DNA from 3 places in the Amycolatopsis sp. H20-H5 genome. Region 1 is predicted to be linked to each of the others. Evidence: riboswitches for the same ligand, from Rfam matches in the RefSeq annotation. Region 1 holds a riboswitch; each other region holds the start of a gene.

Region 1 (7,344 bases):
ACCTGCTGCTCGGGCTGGACTGGCGGATGGCCCTGCTGTGGGGCGCGGTGCTTTCCTCGACCGACGCCGCGGCGGTGTTCTCCGTACTGCGCTCGGCGGCAGTGGGCAAACGGCTGGTCGGCGCGCTGGAGATCGAGTCCGGGATCAACGACGCCCCCGCCTACATCGCGGTCGTCGTGCTCGCCGAGGGCACCACCGTGGACTGGTCGCTGCCGCTGCTCGTGGTCTACGAATTGGGCGCGGGGCTGGCGATCGGGCTCGCGTTCGGCTGGGTGGGCGCGCAGGCGCTGCGCCGGGCCGCGCTGCCCGCCACCGGCCTGTACCCGCTGGCCACCGTCGCGGTGTGCATCCTGGCGTATTCCAGCGGGCAGCTTTCCCACGCTTCGGGGCTGCTGGCCACCTACGTCGCCGGGGTGGTGCTGGGGAACTCACGGCTGCCGCACCGCTCGGACACACTGTCCTTCGCCGAAGGGCTCGGCTGGCTCGCCCAGATCGGCTTGTTCGTCCTGCTCGGCCTGTTCGCCTCGCCCAGCAGGCTGCTGGAGACCCTGGTGCCGGGCCTGGTCGCGGGGGCGGTGGTGCTGCTGCTCGCCCGGCCGTTGTCGGTGCTGCTGTCGATGCTGCCGTTCAAGGTGCCGTGGCGCGAGCAGGTGTTCCTGTCGTGGGCGGGGCTGCGCGGCGCGGTGCCGATCGTGCTCGCGATGATCCCGCTGGCCCAGGGGCTGCCGGGCGCCGAAAAGCTGGTCAACGCCGTGTTCGTGCTGGTCATCGTGCTGACGCTGCTGCAGGGGGCCACGCTGTCACCGCTCGCGCGGGTGCTCGGGCTGTCCACGAAGAACGAGCCCAGCGAGCTCGACGTCGACTCCGCGCCACTGGACGAGCTCGGCGCGGAGCTGCTGCAGATCCGCATCCAACCAGGATCGAAGATGCACGGCGTCTACCTGTCCGAGCTGCGGCTGCCCGGCGGGGCCACGGTGAGCCTGGTCGTCCGTGGCGGCGCCGGTTTCACCCCGCAGAAGACAAGCCGCCTGCAGGAGAACGACCAGCTACTCGTGGTCACGACAGCCGCCGTCCGCGACGCGACCGAGCAGCGACTGCGCGCGGTCGACCGCGCCGGGCGGCTCGCCAGGTGGAAGGGCGAATCCGGCCGCTGAGCCGTTGTTCGTTCGTCGATCTTTCACCCAAATTTCGCACAGTCTGTTCCCATGTGTCCCCCCTTATGGCTTAACGTGCGCTCACTTCGGTTAGTTCGAATGGGTGAGCGTTAGGCCAAAGGAGTACTCATAGTGACGAATCTTCGCATTCGTGTCGCCGTCCTCGGCGCCGCGGTCGGCTTGTCCGGTGCTCTGCTCATGACCCCGACGGCCACCGCCGACGTCGCGGCCCCGGCCTTCGGGTTCCCCTTCGCCGCCGGGCAGCAGCTCTACTCGGCCGGGATCCACTCCGACAACGGGAACAGCGGCGTGAAGAACGCCCTCGATCTCAGCCCGGCGGACGGGACCGTCCGCGCCGCCCTCGCCGGGACCGTGCGCCTGCAGCACTGCTCGGGCGGCGACTGGGTGACCGTCGACCACGCGGGCGGCTGGCGGACCGGGTACTACCACCTGGAGGACATCGTCGTCACCGACGGTCAGCAGGTGGCGGCCGGAACCCCGCTCGGTTCGACGGGCAACGCGCTGCCCTGTGGCGGCAGCAGCACCGGCGCCCACGTGCACTTCACCCTCTGGACACTGCCCGCGACGTCCTCCGCCCGCGCCGCGACGACAGCGTCCGCGGAAGCGGCGAAGGTGGCTGTGGGTAACTGGAACGACCTGTCGTACGGCCAGGTTTCGAGCTCGGTCGCGGCCGTGTACGGCCAGCCGATCGACGGCAAGGACATCGGCGGCTGGAAGTTCGCCGCAGGCGCCGAGCAGTATTCGGGCACGGCCACCAGGGACTCCGACGGCACCGTCGTCCAGCTGCCCGGAAGCTTCCGCACCAGGGTGTGAGCCGGCTGGGCCGATCGTGTGACCGTCGTCTCAACCCCTGGACGGCACTCGCGCGATCGGCCGGTCTTCGGTTACCTTTCCAGTCATAGGTCATGAGTGTCAGCGTCAAGCCCCGGCTCGCTGACCGGCAACCCTCCTACCGCGGTGGGGTGCCCCGGGTGAGGACCTGGCCTGTCGCGCGGTGCGACCGGCAAGCGCGGGTCCCTCAGTGGGTCCCCAGGATCGCCGAGGAGGCACTTCGATGACGCTCGCACTCGATCGCAGCGCGGAAACCGTTACCCACCAAGACATTCCCGCAGTCGTGGGCGCTTCATTGCGCGTCCCGCTGGTCACCGGCGGGCAGATCGGCTACGCCAACCTCGACCACGCCGCGAGCGCGCCGTGCCTGGAAGCCGTCCAGTCGGCGGTGAACGAGTTCCTGCCGTGGTACGCCAGCGTGCACCGCGGCGCCGGGTTCGCGTCGCAGGTTTCCACCAAGCTGTACGAGCGGACCCGCGGCGTCCTGCGCCGGTTCGTCGACGCGCGGGCGACCGACGCCGTCGTGTTCACCCGCAACACCACCGATTCCTTCAACCTGCTGGCCCGCAGCCTGCCGAAGAACACCTCCGTGGTGGTGTTCGACACCGAGCACCACGCGGCGCTGCTGCCTTGGCGGGGCCGGAACGTGCGCCGGATCGCGACCCCGCGCACCCGGCTCGAAGCAGTGTCCGCTGTGGACAGTGCGCTCGCCGAAAGCCCGACGGGGCCGCGGCTGGTCGTGCTCACCGGTGCGTCCAATGTCACCGGGGAACTGTTGCCGGTCAAGGAGATCACCGCCGTCGCACGCCGCCACGGCGCCCGCGTCGCGCTCGACGCCGCGCAGCTCGCCCCGCACCGCCGCGTCTCGCTGCGCGAGCTGGACGTCGACTACGTCGCGCTGTCCGGGCACAAGCTCTACGCGCCGTTCGGGGCGGGCGCGCTGATCGGCCGCGCGGACTGGCTGAAGGCGGCACCGCCGTACCTCGCGGGCGGCGGCGCGACCAAGCTCGTCACCGGCGAGGCCGACTCGCTGGGCGTGGTCTGGAACACCGGAATGGAGCGGCACGAAGCCGGTTCGCCCAACACTGTCGGCGTGTACGCGCTGGGTGTCGCGTGCGAGCGGCTTTCGGCGAACTGGGAGGCGATCGGCGAGCACGAGGCCGCCCTGCTCGCCCGGCTGCGCCGCGGGTTGGCCGGACTGCCCGGTTTCGCCGAGCTGCGCCTGTTCGACGCCCCGGTGGACCGGGTCGCCACGCTGAGTTTCGTCGTCGAGGGGTTCGAGCCCGGCTGGCTGGCGGCGGTCCTCTCGGCCGAGTACGGCATCGGCGTGCGGGACGGCGCGTTCTGCGCGCACGTCGCGACCCGGCGTCTCATCGCCGAGGCCGGTGCGGAGGGTCAGCAGGCCTTGCGCGTCAGCCTGGGCCTGGGTACCACGGACGAGCAGGTCGACCGCCTGGTGCTCGCCTTGCGTCAGATCGCCGCCCGCGGCGCGCGCTGGGAGTACACCCGGCAGGACGGCCGCTGGGCCCCGGTCGGCGACCCCCGCGACCTCCCGCCCTTCCTGGATTGATCCCGGCGACTGATCCCGGCGGTAGGCTGCCCGGATGGGGAGTGCGCGGCCGAGGTACTGGTTTCCGCTGGCGCTGCTGGGTTTCGTCCAGCTGATACTGGCCGTCGTCTCGGTCGCGGGGGCGAGCCTGCTTTATTCACCCGCGCCGTCGCTGCTGCGGGACCTCCAGGAGCCTTCGGGTCAGTTCTTCGACGAGGCGGCCCACTACGACTCCGTTCCCTGGGACGTCAGTGACTACTGGCCGTTCGCGATGGCGCTGCTCTGGATGGCGACGGCAGGCTGGTACACCTACCGGGCGAAGACCGGCTACGGCCGGGCACTCGCGGTCACGGCCGGCGGCATCCTGGCCATCGCGGTCGTCGAGTTCGTGTCGTACTCGGGCTTCGGCCTGCCGGACGCCCTGCGCGACCCGCTGCTCGTCACCGCCGGGCTGCTCCTGCTCGCCTGGCTCGACCGCAGCGTGCTGGTGCTGGCGGTGGCCGCGGGGTTCCTGGTGGCCGCGCTGCTCTCGCCGGGGCGGCTGGCGGAGTTGCTGATCCCGGTGATGGTGGTGTTCGCCGGGGCGTTCGCGGCGGTGCTGAAACGGCCGCGACCCACCGCTGACACGCCGTGAGCAGGGACAGTGGACAATGGCACGGTGAGCACCGAGCCCGAATCGCCGTCCGAGACCGCCGCACCGGAGCCTGAGGTCGATGCGCCGCAGCCGTCGGAGACGGCCGAGCAGGCGCCGCCGTCGGAACCCGCGCTGCCCCAGCGCCGGGTCGGCCTCGTCTTCCTGTTCGCGGCGCTGCTGTGGGCCGTGGACCTGCTGACCAAGAGCCTCGTGGTGGCGAACCTCGAAGGCCGGGAGCCGGTCAAGATCCTCGGCGGGCTGATCTACCTGCAGCTCATCCGCAATCCCGGCGCCGCGTTCTCGATGGCCACCGGGCTCACCTGGGTGCTGGCGTTGGTCGCGATCGCCGTCGTCGTCGCCATCGTCTGGCTTTCGCGACGGCTGCGCTCGGTCGGCTGGGCGATCGGGCTGGGCCTGGTGCTCGCCGGCGCGCTCGGCAACCTGACCGACCGCGTCTTCCGCGCCCCCGGGCCGCTGCAGGGCCACGTCGTCGACTTCATCTCGGCGTTCGCGCCGAACGGCGAGGGCTGGGCGATCTTCAACATCGCCGATTCCGCCATCTGCGTCGGCGGGGTGCTGATCGTGCTGCTCTCCCTGCTGGGCAAGGACTACGATGGAACGTCCACAAAGGACAAGAAGAAGACCCAGACTGGAGCGAGTCAGTGACCTCCCGATTGTTGCCCGTGCCCAACGGGCTCGAAGGAATGCGGGTGGACGCCGGGCTGGCCAAGCTGCTCGGCCTGTCCCGCACCGTGGTCGCCGAGCTGGCCGAGTCCGGTGACGTGCTGCTCGACGGCCGTCCGGCAGGCAAGTCGGACCGGCTGCCCGCCGGCGGGCTGCTCGAGGTCACCCTGCCCGAGCCGGAGTCCTCGATCGAGGTCATCGTCGAGCCGGTGCCCGGGATGGCGATCGTCTATCAGGACGACGACATCGTCGTGGTGTCGAAGCCGGTCGGTGTCGCCGTGCACCCCAGCCCCGGCTGGACCGGCCCGACCGTGATCGGCGGCCTGGCCGCGGCCGGTCTGCGCATCGCCACCTCCGGCGCGGCCGAGCGCCAGGGCGTCGTGCACCGCCTCGACGCGGGCACCACCGGCGTCATGGTGGTCGCGAAGAGTGAGCACGCGTACACCGAGCTGAAGCGGGCGTTCAAGGAACGCACGGTGGACAAGGGTTACCACGCCATCGTCCAGGGTCACCCGGACCCGATGCGCGGCACCATCGACGCCCCGATCGACCGCCACCCCCGCCACGACTACAAGTTCGCCGTCGTCGCGGGCGGGCGCCCCAGCGTCACACACTACGAGGTCGTCGAGGCCTTCCGCGCCGCGTCGCTGGCGGAGATCAAACTGGAGACCGGTCGCACGCACCAGATCCGCGTGCACTTCTCCGCGCTGAAGCACCCGTGCGTCGGCGATATGACCTACGGCGCCGACCCGGTCCTGTCCCGCAAGCTGGGCCTGTCCCGGCAGTGGCTGCACGCGAAGACCCTCGGCTTCCACCACCCTGCAGACGGCCGGTACGTCAGCTTCGAGACCGAGTACCCGGATGACCTGGCGAAGGCGCTGAGGATCCTCCGCTCCGAGAACTGACGGCGGCCACACCCGCGGGAAGCAGCCCGGACCCAGATCGTCCCCGGCCACCCGTGTCCGGCGCCTCGTCAGGGCGTCAGTCGTCCATCACCCAGGTGAGGGTGCGCTCGTCCGGTTCGGGGCGGGGGCTCCAGCGGACGGCGACCACGCGGGTGGCGTCGGGCAGGACGTAGACGGTGTGGCCGCCCAGTGTCTCGCCGGGCCGGACGCCGATCTTGTGCTGCGGCCGGGAGGTGAGCGACACCGGGGCCTTGCCGATCGCCTTGCCGTCGACGGTCATCAGCTCGAGGTAGTTGTCCGGCAGCGAGACGAACGGGATCGCGCCGCGGTTGGTGATCTCGGTGTGCACCACGACCGAGCGCTCGCCCTCTTCGAGGCGGTAGCCCGCCGCGCCGAACAGGTAGTCCGCCGGGTCCTGGATCTCCAGCAGCTGCACGGTGAGCTGCTCGCCCTCGAGACCCTGGGTCTCCAGCACCTCGCCGACGCGCCCCTTCTTGCCCTCCGGCGGCTGCTTCGCGCGCTGCTGCTCGTCGCCGCGGGCCCAGGACGAGCTCTGCGGCGGGCCCCAGGTGCTCATCACCGGATCGAGGGGCGCCATCGGCGGCTGCTGCTGGGGCGGGGGAGGGGGCGGCGCGAACTGCGGACGCTGCTGGGGCGGCCGTGGCGGGGGCCCGGGATAGCGGCCCGACGGTGTCCCCTGAACGGTGTACGCGCCGGAGGGGGTGCCCTGGACGTTGTAGGCGCCGGACGGCGTTCCGTGCACCGGATGGGGGACGTTCTGCGGGGGTTGCCGGGGCGGCCGCGCTGTCCACGCCGGGGCGCCGCCGATGGCCGCGCGCAGGCCGTTCGGGTCGCTCTCGACGCCGACGAGCAGGGGCAGGCCGCTGCCGGAGAGCGCGACCAGCCGGTACGCGACCTCGCGGGGGTCCATCCCGACCTTGGCCGCGAGTTCGTGGACCGCCGCCTTGCCCAGGTCCGCCAGGGCGGCGAGCAGTCGGGCATCCACGGGATCGGTCACGGCCACTCCCGGAACGCTACCGCCTCGCCTCACCGGCCGTGCCGAAGGTCGTCCCTGTGTCGGTGATCTCCATTAGGCTCGGGGACACCGCATCCCTCGACTCTCCAGGACGTCCCCATGACCGAAGTCGCCACCCTCGCCGACGAGTTCGTCGGCTACCTGTTCGAAGTCGACCCGCTGACCCCCGCCCTGCTCGGCATCCGCCCGGACGCCGAAGGGCTCGGCGATCCCAGCGGCGAGGCCGAGCGGGCACACCGGGCGCGGCTGGCCGGGTTCGTCGAGCGGGCGCTCGTATTCGAGCCCTCCGGACTGAGCCCCGAGGACAGGGTCACCAGGGACGTGCTGGTCAGCACCGCCCAGTCCCGGATCGACCACATCGACACCCGGTTCGTCGAGTTCACCGTCAGCGACCTGTTCGTCGCGCCCGCGGCCGCGATGCTGACGCATCTGCCGATGCTCCCGGTCGCCGCCGGTTCGCAGGCCACCGCGCACCTGGGCAGGCTCGAGGCGCTCCCGCTGTACCTGGAGCGGACAGCACAGCGCCACCG
Region 2 (7,344 bases), on a different contig from region 1:
CGTGCGCCTCGACGACGTCGAGCGTCAAGCCGGTGAACAGCGGCGCGAACGACACCGCCAGCGTCGCCTCCGCCATGCCGTACGCCGGGAAGACGCATTCGGCGGGCATCTTGAACCGCGCGCCCGCGTCGACGAAGGTCTGGACCGCGGTTTCGTCGACCGGTTCGGCGCCGTTCAGCGCGATCCGCAGCTTCGACAGGTCGTACTCGTCGTCGTTGTCGACGCGTGCCATCCGGCGGCCGACGATCGCGTACGCGAAGTTCGGCGCCGCCGTGGTGGTGCCGCCGTACTTGCTGATCAGCTGCGGCCACACCAGCGGCCCGGACAGGAACTCCAGCGGGGTGATCTTGACCAGCTCGATGCCGAAGGTCATCGGGACGGTCAGGAAGCCGACCATGCCCATGTCGTGGAACGTCGGCAGCCAGGACACCATCACGTCGACGTCGAAGTCGAACTCCGCGCGGTCGACCATCGCCTTGACGTTGGAGTACAGGTTCCCGTACGTGATCCGCACGGCCTTCGGATCGGCCGTCGAACCGCTGGTCAGCTGCAGGAGCGCGGTCTCGGACTCGTCGGTGTGCAGCGCCTCGGCCAGCGGTTCACCGTCGAACAGCTCGCCGATGACGCGGAAGCCGATCTCGTGCTGGGTGAGCACCGGGGCCAGCGCGTCGAACGGCTCGCCGAGCAGCACGAGCTCGGAGCCGATCATCTTCAGCACCTTGACGGTGTCCGCGGCCCACTCGGCGAGGTCGGTCCGCTGCGTCGGCTGGTGCAGCATGGTGACGCTGCCCCCGGCCAGCCACACGGCCTGCACGGTCGGCGCGATCAGCGCGGGCGCGCCGGCCAGCACGGCCACCGCGCTTCCCGGCTTCAGACCGCTCTCGATCAGGCCGCCCGCGATGCGTTTGGCCTGCTCGTGAACCTCCGCCCACGTACGGCGAAGCGGCTCTTTCGGCTCGCCAGTGACCATTCCACGCTGCTGACCCCGACCCGCCGCGGTGGCGACGAGCGTGTCCACGAACCGACTCATGAGCGTCACATTAGCTTGCTCAGTCGACGGTCTCGGACACCTCCAGCCAGCGAGCTTCGACGTCTTCCTTCTCGGACACGATCGCCTTCAGCTCGGTGTTGAGTTCGATCAGCTTGCCGGGGTCCGTAGCCGCTGTGAGCAGGGCTTCGTGGAGCTTCTTCTCCTTGACGTCCAGCTGGGTCATCCGGCGCTCGAGCCTGCCGAGCTCCTTGCCCGCGGCGCGGCGCTCGGCCGCGTCGAGCTTGGCCTTGGCCGTCGTCCCGGTGGGGCCGCCGGGCGTGTCGGTGCGGCCGGAGCCCATCAGGAGGTCGTGGCGGCGCTTGAGGTACTCCTCGATGCCGCCGGGCAGGTCGGTGATCTGGCCGTCGCCGAACAGGGCGAATGTCCGGTCGCAGACGCGCTCGACCAGGTACCGGTCGTGCGAGACGACCACGAGCGTGCCCGGCCACGAGTCGAGCAGGTCTTCGAGCTGCTGGAGAGTGTCGATGTCCAGGTCGTTCGTCGGTTCGTCGAGGATCAGCACGTTCGGCTCGGCCATCAGGAGACGGCACAGCTGCAGACGGCGTCGCTCGCCACCGGAGAGGTCCTCGACCGGCGTCCACTGCCTGGCCTGCGGGAAGCCCAGCTTCTCGCCCAGCTGCGCGGCGGAGAGCTCCTGCTTGCCCAGCACCACGCGCCCGGCGATCTGCTCGATGGCCTCCAGCGCGCGGAGGTGCCCCGGCAGGTCTTCGAGCTCCTGGGTGAGGTGCGCGAGCGCGACCGTCTTGCCCTGGATCCGCTTGCCCGTCTCCGGCTCGGTGTTCCCGGCCAAGAGCTTGAGCAGCGTGGTCTTGCCGGAACCGTTGACGCCGACCAGACCGATCCGGTCGCCGGGCCCGATCCGCCAGGTGACGTTGTCGAGCAGTTTCCGGTCGCCGACGCTGAGGCTGGCGTCCTCGATCTCCAGCACGGTCTTGCCGAGCCGCCTGCGCGCGAACGCCATCAGCTCGACGGAGTCACGCGGCGGCGGGACGTCGGAGATCAGCGCCTCCGCGGCCTCAATGCGGTACTTCGGCTTGGAGGTCCGCGCCTTCGCGCCGCGCTGGAGCCACGCGAGCTCCTTGCGCGCGAGGTTCTGCCGCTTCTCCTCCATCGTCGCGGAGAGCCTGGCCCGCTCGGCCCGCGCGAAGATCCAGTCCGCGTAACCGCCTTCGTACTGCTCGACACGGCCGTTCGCGACCTCCCAGGTCACCGCGGCGACGGTGTCGAGGAACCACCGGTCGTGCGTCACGACCACCGACGCGACCCGGCGGGTGAGCAGGTGATCGGCCAGCCAGCGGACACCTTCGACGTCCAGATGGTTGGTCGGTTCGTCGAGCACGATCAGATCGAGTTCACCGGTGAGCGCGGCGGCCAGCGCGACGCGGCGCCGTTCGCCACCGGAGAGGTTCGCGGTCTCGGACTCCAGGCCGATCGCGGTGATCCCCAGTCCGTCCATAATGGACCGGACGCGGGCGTCGGCGGCCCACTCGTGCTCGGCGCCGTAGCGTTCGAGCACGACATCGCCGACCGTGCTGCCCTTCGGCAGTTCGGTGCGCTGGGTGACCACGGCCATCCGCAGGCCGCGGACGTGGCTGACCCGGCCGGTGTCCGGTTCGGACAGTCCCGCCATCACTTCCAGCAGCGTCGTCTTGCCGCCTCCATTGAGGCCGACGACGCCGATGCGCTGCCCCTCGGCCACCCCGAGCGAAACTCCGTCGAGCAGCGGGCGCACCCCGAAGGATTTGCTCACCGCCTCCAGGTTGACCAGGTTGGCCATGCCTCAGCCGATCCTCTCCAGTAAACGAAAACGCTCCGTGACGACCTTCGTCATGTCGTCCACGGTGAACTCCGGGTCGCCGAGTGCGGCACGCACTTCGGGCCCCTGCCAAAAACCGCTGTGGTCCGCGCGCCACTGCGCGACCGTGGTGAAACCTTCGCCCTCGTCGACCGCGTGCCGCAGCTCCACCTCGCACAGAGGGATCACCCGCACTTCGGTCGTCTCGATGACCGCGACCCCGGCGAGGTCCGAGCCGAGCACGAGACTCCGCTCGCCCACCTGGGGCAGCTCCTCACCATAGTGCTCGTATTCGGCGAGCAGTCCGGTGGTCGACGTCTTGGCGCCGGACAGGATCGCCGCGACCAGCTTGCCCCGCAGCGGGCCGGGAAAAGCGAACTCAGCGTGCCTCATGCGTGTACCCGCGGTGGCGACGGCCGGGGCGCGTCGTCACCGCCGGCGAGCCGGGCGCCGGGGACCGGGCCGTGCGCGACGCGGACCGTGCGGCACACCCCGGCGCCGGACAGCTCGGCGGCGACCTCGACCGCCGTCTGCGCGTCGGAGCACAGGAACGCGCAGGTGGGGCCGGAGCCGGACACCGTGCCCGCGAGCGCGCCCGCGTTGACCCCGGCGCGCAGCGTGCGGCGCAGCCCCGGCCGCAGGGAGACCGCGGCGGCCTGGAGATCGTTGCCGAGCAGCAGCGCGAGCTGACGCGGATCGCCGGAGGCGAGCGCCTCGACGACCGGCGTGTGCGAGCCGATACGCGGCGGCTTGCCCTCCTCGCGCAGCCGGTCGAGCTCGCCGAACACCTTCGGCGTCGAAAGCCCGCGCTGGTCGAAGGCCAACACCCAGTGGAAGGTGTGGCGCGCCAGCACCGGGACCAGCAGCTCACCGCGGCCGGTGCCCAGCGCGGTGCCGCCGTAGAGGGCGAACGGGACGTCGCTGCCGAGCGTCGCGGCGATCCCGGCCAGCTCGTCACGGCTGATCTCGAGCTTCCACAGCGAGGCCAGCCCGACCAGCGTGGCGGCCGCGTCGGCGCTGCCGCCCGCCATGCCACCGGCCACCGGGATGCCCTTGCGCAGCACGATCCGCAGCTTCGACTCGGCGTCGTCGATGCCCGCGTGGGCGGCGAGCGCCTGCGCGGCCTTCCAGGCGAGGTTGGCGGGGCCGGTCGGCACGGTGGTCTCACCCTCGCCGTAGACCTCGATGCCGGGGTTGTCGGTGATGGCGACGGTGACCTCGTCGGTGAGCGAAAGGGCCTGGAAAACGGTTACCAGCTCGTGGTATCCGTCCGCACGCAGGTCGGACACCGCCAGGTGCAGATTGACCTTGGCGGGGACCCGGACGGTAACGGGGGGCGGTACGACGACAAGCACCTGACCAGCCTACGTGCCGGTAGTCCCCGGGCTCGCGCGAGGAGAAGCGAGGTCGAGCGCGGCGGCTGTGCTGGGCTGCTGTGCGGTCGGTAGTGAGTGCACGTAGTCGCGACAGACTCCCGGGTGTCATGAAAGGGTCTTTCAGGGCAAAAATTGCCCTGAAAGACCCTTTCATGACACTTCGGAGAGCTAGGCGGCGAGGCCCTGGGGGCCGCGGGCCGGGTGGGAGACGTGGCCGCCGCGCTCGGCGATCCACGCGAGTGCCGCGTCGGCCTGTACGCCGCGGACGCCGAGGCGGAAGCGGCCGACCGGGGTGTCGCCGATGCGGGTCAGGCCGCCGCCGATGGTGGACAGCTCGACGTCGAAGCGGCCTGCGGCCTCCGGCAGGAGAGCGCCGACGGACGCGAAGCCGACGAGGACGACGTCGACCGAGCGGTCGTATTTGGCGGACTGGGCGCGGGTGGTCTCGATCGCCGGGAGCAGGGCCTGCGCGGTGCGGCTCGACGGGTCGGAGATGAGGTCCAGCACCGTGCCGCGCTCGACCACGGTGCCGTTCTCCAGCACCGCGACGTCGTCGCAGACGCGGCGGACGACGCCCGCGTCCGGGGTGGTGAGCAGGATCGTGACGCCGAGCTCGGCGCGGGCGCGGTCGAGCACGGTCAGGACCGAGCCCGCCTCGTCCGGGTGGATGCCCGCGGTCGGGTCGTCGGCGAGCAGGACCGACGGGCTCGCCGCGAGGGCCTTGGCGACGGCGACGCGGCGGCGCTGGCCGTCGGTCAGCTCGCTGGGACGCTGGCTCGCGCGCGGGGTCAGGCCGACGAGGTCGAGCAGGTTGGCGACCCGGGTGCGGCGCTGCGGGCCGTCGAGGCCGAGCTGCTCCAGCGGCGACGCGATGTTGCCCGCGACGGTCCGCTCGGCCAGCAGGTCGATCTTGGAGTCGACGATGCCGACCTGACGGCGGATCTCGCGCAGCCGGCGGCCGTCGAGGGTGCCGGTGTTGAGTCCGTCCAGCCGCACGACACCGCGGTCGGGGCGCTCCTGCAGGCCGATGCAACGGGCAAGGGTGGACTTGCCGGAGCCCGCGGGGCCGACCACGCCGAAGAGTGAGCCGGCCTGGATATCGACACTCACGTCGCGTAGTGCGACGACCGGACTTCCGTTGAGGGGAAAGGACTTGGACAGGTTTTCGACAGTGATCACGATGGCTCCCAGAAGGCCTGCGGGGAGGGCGCAGCTCCGTTGCCGGGCGCGCTGATCCTCACCGAATGAACCGTCCTCAATGGACGGCAAGAGAACAGGAAAAGAGAAGACTCAGGCGAATGCGGTGGAGCGTCGACACGCACATACCGAGCGGCGACCTTCGTCGACAACGCGGCGCTTGGTCAGCAGGAGCGGGTGGGTGACCCTGTTCATCTCGGACAAGCCTCCATCGGTCCTGGCTGTAGCACCTTCCCCATGGGGGGTGGTTGCTGCGACTTCAGCGAGCCAGGTCTCTCAGTCGCTCGGGATGGTCCTATGAGTAAAACCGATCCCACTGGGTGAAAGCAAGCGCGTAGGCGCAGATCACACGTCTGGGCGCGCCCGGATGGCGAGAAAAGCAGTCCAGAAGACGGCCGGGACGCGTTCCCCCGCTGGTGAGGCGGCTGGTGAGGCGGCTGGACGTCAGTTCGCGGCCGCGGCGGCGATGCGCGCGAAGTCGTGGACGTCCAGCTGCTCGCCGCGGGTCTTGGGGTCGACACCGGCGGCGACGAGCAGCTCCCCCGCCCGCTCGGCTGAGCCCGCCCACGTCGCCAGCGCCGCGCGCAGCGTCTTCCGGCGCTGCGAGAACGCCGCGTCGACCACCGCGAACAGCACCTTCCTGTCCACAGTGGACACAGCTTCAGTCGCCCGCTCGAACGAGACGAGCGCGGAATCGACGTTGGGCACCGGCCAGAACACCGCGCGCGGCACCGCGGCCACCTTGCGCGCACGCCCGTACCAGGCGAGCTTGACGCTGGGGATCCCGTAGATGCGGCTGCCCGGCCCGGCGGCCATCCGGTCGGCGACCTCGGTCTGGACCATGACGAGCCCCCGGACGAGCGAGGGAAACTCGGCCAGCAGGTGCAGCACCACCGGCACGGCGACGTTGTACGGCAGGTTGGCGACCACGGTGGTCGGCGCGAGCGGCAGATCGGCGACCTTGATCCGCATCGCGTCCGCCTCGATCACCGTCAGCCTGTCCGCGACCTCGGCGCCACGCTCGGCGACCGTGCGCGGCAGGCGCTCGGCGAGCTTGCGATCGATCTCGACGGCGACGACCCGCGGCCCGGCGGCCAGCAGGCCCAGCGTCAGCGAGCCCAGCCCTGGCCCGACCTCGAGCACCACGTCCTCGGCCCCGACCCCGGCCAGCTCGACGATGCGGCGCACGGTGTTGGGATCGTGCACGAAGTTCTGCCCGAGCTTCTTGGTCGGACGCACGTCCAGCTCGGCGGCGAGCCCGCGGATCTCGGCAGGCCCGAGCAGATCAGTCACCCGGCGAGCCTAGTCGTGACCCCGCCGGGCCCCCCGGACAACCCGGGGGCGCAAGCAGAGCCGGGGCCCCAAGAGCTGCCCCTGAAGGCCACCTTCACGGCGTTTTACGCCGTGAAGGTGGCCTTCAGGGGCAGTCCGTGACAAGAGAAAGCGCCGCCACCCGGGAATACCGAACCGGGTGGCGGCGCTGATCAAGAACGTGAGAGCTGAGTCAGGCCTTCTTGCCGCAGACGGGCCAGGCGCTGTAGCCACCGCGAGCGTCGCGGACCTTCTCGGCCACGGCGATCTGCTGGGCCTTGCTGGCCTGGTGCGGAAGGTTCGCGTACTGGTCGCCGCCGTAGGCGTCCCAGGTGCTCTTGTTGAACTGGAGGCCGCCGTAGTAGCCGTTGCCGGTGTTGATGGCCCAGTTGCCGCCGGCCTCGCAGGCCGCGATGCGGTCCCAGGAGGAACTGTCGCCGATGGCGGGCTCGGGCGGGGCCTTGGTGCCGACGTGGGTGATCTTCGGCTTCGCCTCGGTGATGACCTGCTCGGAGGTCTGCTCGCGGGCGACTTCCTGGCCGTTCTTCTTGGTCACCTTGTACGTGACCATCTTCTCGCCCGGCGTGCCGGGGTCCTCGACCTTGATCTTGCCC
Region 3 (7,344 bases), on a different contig from region 1:
CCCGGCGTGGCCGCCCGCGGGCTGGGCCGCGGTGGCCTGTGACGTCGGGCAGGGTGACGCGGTGGTGCTGGCGACGGCCGAGCCGGGCCGGGCGGTGGTGATCGACACCGGGCCCGAGCCGGGGCCGGTCGACGAGTGCCTGAGCAGGCTCGGCGTGGACAGGATCCCGCTGCTGGTGCTGAGCCACCTGCACGCCGACCACATCGGCGGGCTCGAATCCGTGTTCGAGGGCAGGTCGGTGGGCGCCGTCGCCGTGGGGGCGGGCCGCGCGCCCGGGTGGGCCTGGCGGCAAGTGGCCGAGGTGACGGGCAGGGAAGGTGTGCCGCTGCTGGAACTCGACGCCGGTCAGCGGCTGAGCTGGCCCGGCCTGACGCTCGAGGTGCTCGGCCCGCGCTACGTGCCCGCGCGGGCGGCCGCCGAGCAGGACGGCACCATGATCAACAACAGTTCGGTGGTGCTGCGGGCCGGGACCCCCGCCGGGCGGATCCTGCTCACCGGGGACGTCGAACTGGCCGCACAGGCCGATCTGCTCTCGGCCGGGGTCGATCTGCGCGCGGAGGTCCTGAAAGTTCCCCACCATGGCAGCCGCTATTCACTGCCGGGCTTCCTCGGTGCCGTCGCGCCGCGCGCGGCGTTGGTCAGTGTGGGCGCGGGCAACACCTACGGCCATCCCAGTAAGTCCACAATGGACACCTTGGCGGCGCTCGGGGTTCCGGTGGCCCGCACCGACCAGGACGGCGACGCCGCGGTGGTCGGCGAAGCGCCGGGCCCCGCGATGGTGCGCCGGGGCGAGCCTCGCGGCCCGCCCCGGGGCTGAGGCCCGGGGCAGACACGCCCTAGAAGCCGAGTGCCTCGCTGACGGCGGCGGCGGTCGGCGGCACGGTCGCGCGCGGGCCGACCTTGCCCTCGATGGCGTCCAGGGTCTTGAGCCCGTCGCCGGTGATCAGCAGGACGATCTCCTCGTCCGGGTTGAGCTTGCCGGTGGCGAGCAGCTTCTTCGCCGTCGCCACGGTGACCCCACCGGCGGTCTCGGTGAAGATGCCCTCGGTCCTGGCCAGCAGGCGGATGCCCTCGACGACCTCTTCGTCGCTGACGTCCTCGATCGCGCCACCCGTGCGGTTGACCACGTCGAGCACGTACGGGCCGTCGGCCGGGTTCCCGATCGCGAGCGAGCGGGCGATCGTGTCCGGCTTGACCGGCTGGATCACGTCGTGCCCGTTCCGGAACGCGGTGGACACCGGCGAGCAACCGGTGGCCTGCGCGCCGAACACCTGGTACGGGCTGGCTTCCACCAGGCCGAGCTCGCCGAATTCACGGAAGCCCTTGTCCACCTTCGTCAGCTGGGAACCGGAGGCGATCGGCACCACGATCTGCGGCGGGATCCGCCAGCCGAGCTGCTCGGCGACCTCGAAGGCCAGCGTCTTCGAGCCCTCGGAGTAGTACGGGCGCACGTTGACGTTCACGAACGCCCAGCTCTCGTGCTCGGCCGCGAGCTGGGTGGCGAGGCGGTTGACGTCGTCGTAGTTGCCGTCGACCGCGATCAGCGCGCCGTCGTACACCGCGGTGGTCAGGATCTTCGCGCGCTCGAGCGACTTGGGGATCAGCACGACCGATTCCCAGCCGGCGCGGGCGGCCGCGGCGGCCACCGCGTTCGCCAGGTTGCCGGTCGAGGGACAGGCCAGCACCTTGAAGCCGAACTCGCGGGCGGCGGCCAGCGCCACCGCGACCACGCGGTCCTTGAAGGAGTGGGTCGGGTTCCCGGTGTCGTCCTTGACCCAGACCCGCTTGACGCCGAGTGCCTTGGCCAGCCGGTCCGCGAGCACCAGCCGGGTGCCGCCGGGCTCGGTGTTGGGGATCTCTTCGACGTTGGACGGCACCGGGAGGAGCTTCTTGTAGCGCCAGATGTTGTTGGGGCCCGCCTGGATGTCCTCGCGCCGCACGCGGCCGAAGTCGTAGGCCACATCGAGCGGGGAGAAGTCCTCCGCGGAAACGAACTCCGGCGCCAGTGGCTGCCGGTGACCCTCTTCCTTCGACACCAGTTCGACTGCCGGACCGAGGTCCAGGGTCTTCTTGGCGGAGGTGTTCGTGCCGAGGGCTGCAGTCATCACGAGGTCCTTTCCTCATCTGCCCCACCGAAGCGGGCCGGAATTGGCACCGTGATCGTCAGCTATCCCGCGTTCGCGGAATGACAGGCTGTCGCCGGTTGCCGGGGCTTCGTCGGGCCGTTCCCTCTGCCCCTCTGGATGAGCGGTATTCAGTTTTCGGCGCGCGCCAGGGCGCTGCCTCGGTTACACCGTACGACATACCGATCATTCGGTGCCACGGTGGGCGTCCGGCGTCACCGGAGAGTGCACGCGGACGGGCTAGTGGCAGGATCGTCACCGTGACCGCGCCAGCCACCGTCCCGCCGCCGCTGCATCTCGTTCTCGGTGAGGAAGAGCTGCTCATCGAGCGTGCCGTCCGGGACACCCTGAACGTGTCCAGGGCGATCGACGCCACGGCCGAGCTGACCAGGGTGCGGGTGTCCGAACTCACACTACCCGCGCTCATCGAGCTGGTCAGCCCGTCGCTGTTCAGCGAGGGCCGGGTGATCGTCATCGAGTCCGCCCAGGACATCTCCCAGGAGCTCGCCGACGCGGTGCTGTCCTACGTCGCCCAGCCCGCCGACGGCATCGTGCTGGTCGTCGTGCACACCGGGGGTGGCCGTAGCAAGGCGGGCAAGACGCTGCCCGCCGCCCTGCGCAAGGCCGGTGCCGAGATCACCGAGGTCCCCAAGCTCACCAAACCCGCCGAGCGGGAGTCCTTCATCCGGAACGAGGTCCGCCGCGCGGGCGGCAGGATCGACGCAGCCGGGGTCGTCGCGCTGCTCGACGCGGTGGGCTCTGACCTGCGGGAACTGTCCTCGGCGGCCACCCAGCTCGTCGCTGACGCCGGGGGCACGGTCGACGAGGACGCGGTGCGCCGCTACCACACGGGCCGCGCGGACGTGACCGGCTTCGCCGTCGCGGAGAAGGCGGTGGGCGGGGATCGCGCGGCCGCGCTGGAGTCGCTGCGCTGGGCGACGCAGCTCGGCGTCCCGCACGTGCTGGTCGCCGACGCGCTCGCCGACGCGGTGCGCACCATCGCCAGGGTCTCCGCGGCGGGTCGCGGCAATCCCAACCAGATGGCGGGCGAGCTCGGCATGCCGCCGTGGAAGGTGCGCAAGGCACAGGGCCAGTCGCGCGGCTGGGGCCCCGACGGCCTCGCCACCGCGATGCGGGTGGTGGCCCGGCTCAACGCCGAGGTCAAGGGCGCGGCGGCGGACCCGTCCTACGCGCTGGAGCGCGCCGTGCTGGAAGTCGTCGCCGCGAAGGGCGACAACGGCTGACCCGGAAACACAGAACCCCCGGTGACCGTGGTCACCGAGGGTTCCGGAAGAACAGTTCGATCAGAGCGAGTTGATGCGCTTCGCGATCGCGGACTTCTTGTTCGCGGCCTGGTTGGCGTGGATGACGCCCTTGGTCACGGCCTTGTCCAGCTTCTGGGCGGCGTCCTTCTGCAGCTCCACGGCCTTGGCCTTGTCGCCGGCGTCGGCCGCCTCGCGGAACTTGCGGACCGCGGTCTTCACCGAGGACCGGATAGCCTGGTTGCGCTGACGCGCCTTCTCGTTGGTGATGATGCGCTTCATCTGGGACTTGATGTTGGCCATGAAGGCACTCCCTGTATCTCGGTCCTGCTAGGTGGTTCGTGCCGCGTTTCGGTGGCCCCTGCCGTCAAAGCGACGACGCTGGGTTTCCTCCATGGCGGAATGCCACACGGCAACGAACGGCCAGACTAACAGTCGCCCCGCCACGGCTCGCCGCGGCCTCGGCCCGGGGGAACGGGTACGGTGCGAACCGGGGTGCTTGTGAACGCCACAGCTTTGTCTCTCGTGCTCGTCGCCGCGGTCGTGCATGCCATCTGGAACCTCGCGGCGAAACGTGTTTCCGGCGGCGGGGCCACCTTTGTCTGGCTCTATTACACGATTTCCGCGGTCGTGTTCGTCCCGCTGATCGTCGGTTCCCTGCTGCTGGAACCAGACCGTCCACAGTGGAGCTGGCTGATCGCGGCCGCGGGCACGTCGATCCTGCACGTCGCCTACGGGGTGGTCCTGCAACGCGGCTACGCCGTCGGTGACCTGTCTCTCGTCTACCCGCTCGCGAGAGGCACCGGACCGCTCCTGTCGGTGCTCGCGGCGGTCCTCCTGCTGGGTGAACGTCCAGGGTGGATCGGGCTGGCGGGCGCGCTGCTGATCGTGTCCGGTGTGCTGGTGATCAGCACCGGCGGCCGAGGCGGGCCGGTGTCCGGGTCCCGCCGCGCCGGGGTCGGGTACGGCGTCCTCACGGGCTTCACCATCGCCGCGTACACGCTGTGGGACGCCCATTCGGTCACCGCGCTCGGCGTCCCGCCGGTCGTCTACTTCGGATCGGGAGCGCTCCTGCAGAGCCTCCTCCTCATGCCGTACGCGCTGAAGCGGCGCGGACGCGGCGAGGTCGCCGCGCTGTGGCGTGACTACCGGAAGGAAGCGTTCATCGTCGGCCTGCTGTCCCCGTTCGCGTACCTGCTGGTCCTGTTCGCGCTGAAGATCGCACCGGTGAGCCTCGTCGCCCCGGCGCGCGAGCTGAGCATCGTGCTCGGCGGGCTGGCCGCGTGGCTGATGCTGGGCGAAGCCAACGCCGGACGCCGGTTGGCGGGCTCGGTGATCGTGCTCGCCGGTATCGCCGCGATTGCGGTGGCGTGAACCCATCCGGTAGCTACTGATCCGACCAAAAGTAGGCCGACCCCCGAGCGGCACGTAACCTTTGCCAGAGGGCTATCTGGCCGTGGCTGTGATCGGCTTGGCAACGAACGGCAGAGTATGGCAACCATGGACGTGCTGAGCAGCCGGATCCTCATCCGGCCCCGTGACCACGAAGCCTCGATCACGTTCTACCGCGACACCCTGGGCCTGGCGATCTACTACGAGTTCCCCGGCGGGACCGTGTTCTTCCTCGGCCAGGGTTTCCTCGAGGTGGTCGGCGACGGGGGCACCGGCTCGGGTGACGGCCTCAGCGTCTGGATCCAGGTCCGCGACCTCGACGCCGAACTCGCCGCGCTGGCGGGGCGGGGGCTGGCGCCGGACCGGGAGGCCCGCCTCGAGCCCTGGGGCCTGTACGAGGCGTGGGTCTCCGACCCCGAGGGCACCAAGATCATTCTCGTGGAGATCCCGCAGGGGCATCCCCTGAGGACGGATCTGCGGACGGGGATCGCCTAGGCCGGTTTGCGGGCGCGCAGCTGGGCCGCCAGCGTCCCGAGGCCCGGCGGCTGCCAGGTCCAGGTCTGCAGGTCGGTGAAGCCCGCGGCGGCGGCTTCGTCGGCGAGCTCGTGCCGTGTGACCGGAAGCCACTTTTCGTGTGCGGAGAGCAACAACCGCCCGCCGGGCCGGAGCACGCGGAACAGCTCGGCGAGCGCGGCGGGCCGGTTTTCCCACAGCTGGACGTTGTTCACGCTCAGCACGACGTCGACCGCGTCGTCGGCCTCGCCGGTCTCCGCGGCCGTGCCTTTCCGCAGCTCCACGCCGTCGCCGCAGCGGTGACGGCTCAGCGCCAGCATCTCTTCGGACGGGTCGACGCCGACCACCCGCCCGGCCTGTTCCGCCGCCGCTTTCAGGCCAACCCCGGGTCCCGGGCCGACGACCAACGCCGTTTCCTCCGGTGTGAGCCGGGCCACTTCGACCAGCCGGTGTTCGGTGGCGGCGTTGCCCCAGGCCATCAGCAGACCGCCGAGATGGCCGAGAAAACCTTGGGGATGGCCGAACGCCCTGTCCAGTGCCTGCGTCTTCGATGTGCTCATACTTCGAGGTCACCACGACCCGCCACGGCCCGCATCGGGGATGACCCCCAATCGCACCCGGAGCGGCATGGGACGATAGAGGTGGCACCACCCCGACCTTCGCGAGGACCACACGAGTGACGACGTTCGCCGACACCACCTTCACGCCGCCGGAACTGATCCGGAACTTCTGCATCATCGCGCACATCGACCACGGCAAGTCCACCCTGGCCGACCGGATGCTGCAGCTCACCGGCGTGGTCGAAGGACGGGACATGCGTGCCCAGTACCTCGACCGGATGGACATCGAGCGGGAACGCGGCATCACCATCAAGGCGCAGAACGTGCGCCTGCCGTGGCAGCTGGACGGCCAGGACTACGTGCTACACCTGATCGACACCCCCGGCCACGTCGACTTCACCTACGAGGTCTCCCGTGCGCTCGAAGCGTGCGAGGGCGTGATCCTGCTTGTCGACGCGGCGCAGGGGATCGAGGCCCAGACGCTGGCCAACCTGTACCTCGCGCTGGAGAAGAACCTCCACATCATCCCGGTGCTCAACAAGATCGACCTGCCGTCCGCGGACCCGGACAAGTACGCGGGTGAGATCGCCCACCTCATCGGCTGCGAACCCTCGGACGTGCTGCGGGTCTCGGCGAAGACCGGGGTCGGCGTCCGCGAGCTGCTCGACGAGGCCGTGCGCCAGGTGCCGCACCCCGTCGGCGACAACGACGCCCCGCCGCGCGCGATGATCTTCGACTCGGTCTACGACACCTACCGCGGCGTGGTCACCTACATCCGCGTGATGGACGGCCGGATCACCCCTCGCCAGCGGATCCGCATGATGTCCACCAACGCCACCCACGAACTCCTCGAGGTCGGCATCATCTCGCCGGACCCCAAACCGAGTGTCGGGCTCGGCGTCGGCGAGGTCGGCTACCTCATCACCGGGGTGAAGGACGTCCGCCAGTCGAAGGTCGGTGACACCGTCACCTCCGAGCGCAACGGCGCGACCAAGGCACTGGCCGGTTACCGCGAGCCGAAGCCGATGGTCTATTCCGGGCTCTACCCGGTCGACGGTTCCGACTACCCGGTGCTGCGCGAGGCGCTGGACAAGCTCCAGCTCAACGACGCGGCGCTCGACTACGAGCCGGAGACCTCGGTCGCGCTCGGTTTCGGGTTCCGCTGCGGGTTCCTCGGGCTGCTGCACCTGGAGATCACCCGGGACAGGCTGGAGCGCGAGTTCAACCTCGACCTCATCTCGACCGCGCCCAACGTGGTGTACGACGTGGTGCAGGACGACGGCAAGAAGATCCACGTCACCAACCCGTCCGACTGGCCGACCGGCAACAAGATCGACAAGGTGCTCGAGCCGGTCAGCAAGGTCTCCATCCTGGCGCCGTCGGAGTTCATCGGCACGATCATGGAGCTGTGCCAGGGCAAGCGCGGCGCGCTGCTGGGCATGGACTACCTGTCCGAGGACCGGGTCGAGCTGCGGTACAACATGCCGCTGGGCG

Evidence for each region. Region 1 has a riboswitch for S-adenosylmethionine ahead of QMK34_RS20680 (aminotransferase class V-fold PLP-dependent enzyme). Riboswitches for the same ligand answer to the same signal wherever they lie in the genome.
Region 2: another riboswitch for S-adenosylmethionine. It lies ahead of QMK34_RS11990 (methionine ABC transporter ATP-binding protein); the one in region 1 lies ahead of QMK34_RS20680 (aminotransferase class V-fold PLP-dependent enzyme).
Region 3: another riboswitch for S-adenosylmethionine. It lies ahead of thrC (threonine synthase); the one in region 1 lies ahead of QMK34_RS20680 (aminotransferase class V-fold PLP-dependent enzyme).

The regions. Positions count from the first base shown of each region.
Region 1 covers NZ_JAYMZS010000035.1:60,992-68,335, forward strand. Annotated here, with positions in the region: gene QMK34_RS20670 (potassium/proton antiporter) at 1-1,154, shown strand, start outside; gene QMK34_RS20675 (M23 family metallopeptidase) at 1,287-1,988, shown strand; SAM riboswitch class IV at 2,077-2,191, shown strand; gene QMK34_RS20680 (aminotransferase class V-fold PLP-dependent enzyme) at 2,230-3,576, shown strand; gene QMK34_RS20685 (hypothetical protein) at 3,611-4,189, shown strand; gene lspA (signal peptidase II) at 4,214-4,855, shown strand; gene QMK34_RS20695 (RluA family pseudouridine synthase) at 4,852-5,778, shown strand; gene QMK34_RS20700 (AsnC family protein) at 5,855-6,802, opposite strand; gene QMK34_RS20705 (DUF885 domain-containing protein) at 6,914-7,344, shown strand, end outside.
Region 2 covers NZ_JAYMZS010000015.1:114,712-122,055, forward strand. Annotated here, with positions in the region: gene QMK34_RS11970 (fatty acyl-AMP ligase) at 1-1,030, opposite strand, end outside; gene QMK34_RS11975 (ABC-F family ATP-binding cassette domain-containing protein) at 1,050-2,828, opposite strand; gene QMK34_RS11980 (ASCH domain-containing protein) at 2,832-3,239, opposite strand; gene QMK34_RS11985 (4-(cytidine 5'-diphospho)-2-C-methyl-D-erythritol kinase) at 3,236-4,201, opposite strand; gene QMK34_RS11990 (methionine ABC transporter ATP-binding protein) at 4,391-5,401, opposite strand; SAM riboswitch class I at 5,625-5,715, opposite strand; gene rsmA (16S rRNA (adenine(1518)-N(6)/adenine(1519)-N(6))-dimethyltransferase RsmA) at 5,864-6,712, opposite strand; gene QMK34_RS12000 (transglycosylase family protein) at 6,924-7,344, opposite strand, start outside.
Region 3 covers NZ_JAYMZS010000029.1:72,529-79,872, reverse strand. Annotated here, with positions in the region: gene QMK34_RS18500 (ComEC/Rec2 family competence protein) at 1-817, shown strand, start outside; gene thrC (threonine synthase) at 837-2,105, opposite strand; SAM riboswitch class I at 2,118-2,250, opposite strand; gene holA (DNA polymerase III subunit delta) at 2,384-3,367, shown strand; gene rpsT (30S ribosomal protein S20) at 3,428-3,688, opposite strand; gene QMK34_RS18480 (DMT family transporter) at 3,887-4,759, shown strand; gene QMK34_RS18475 (VOC family protein) at 4,886-5,272, shown strand; gene QMK34_RS18470 (class I SAM-dependent methyltransferase) at 5,269-5,850, opposite strand; gene lepA (translation elongation factor 4) at 5,967-7,344, shown strand, end outside.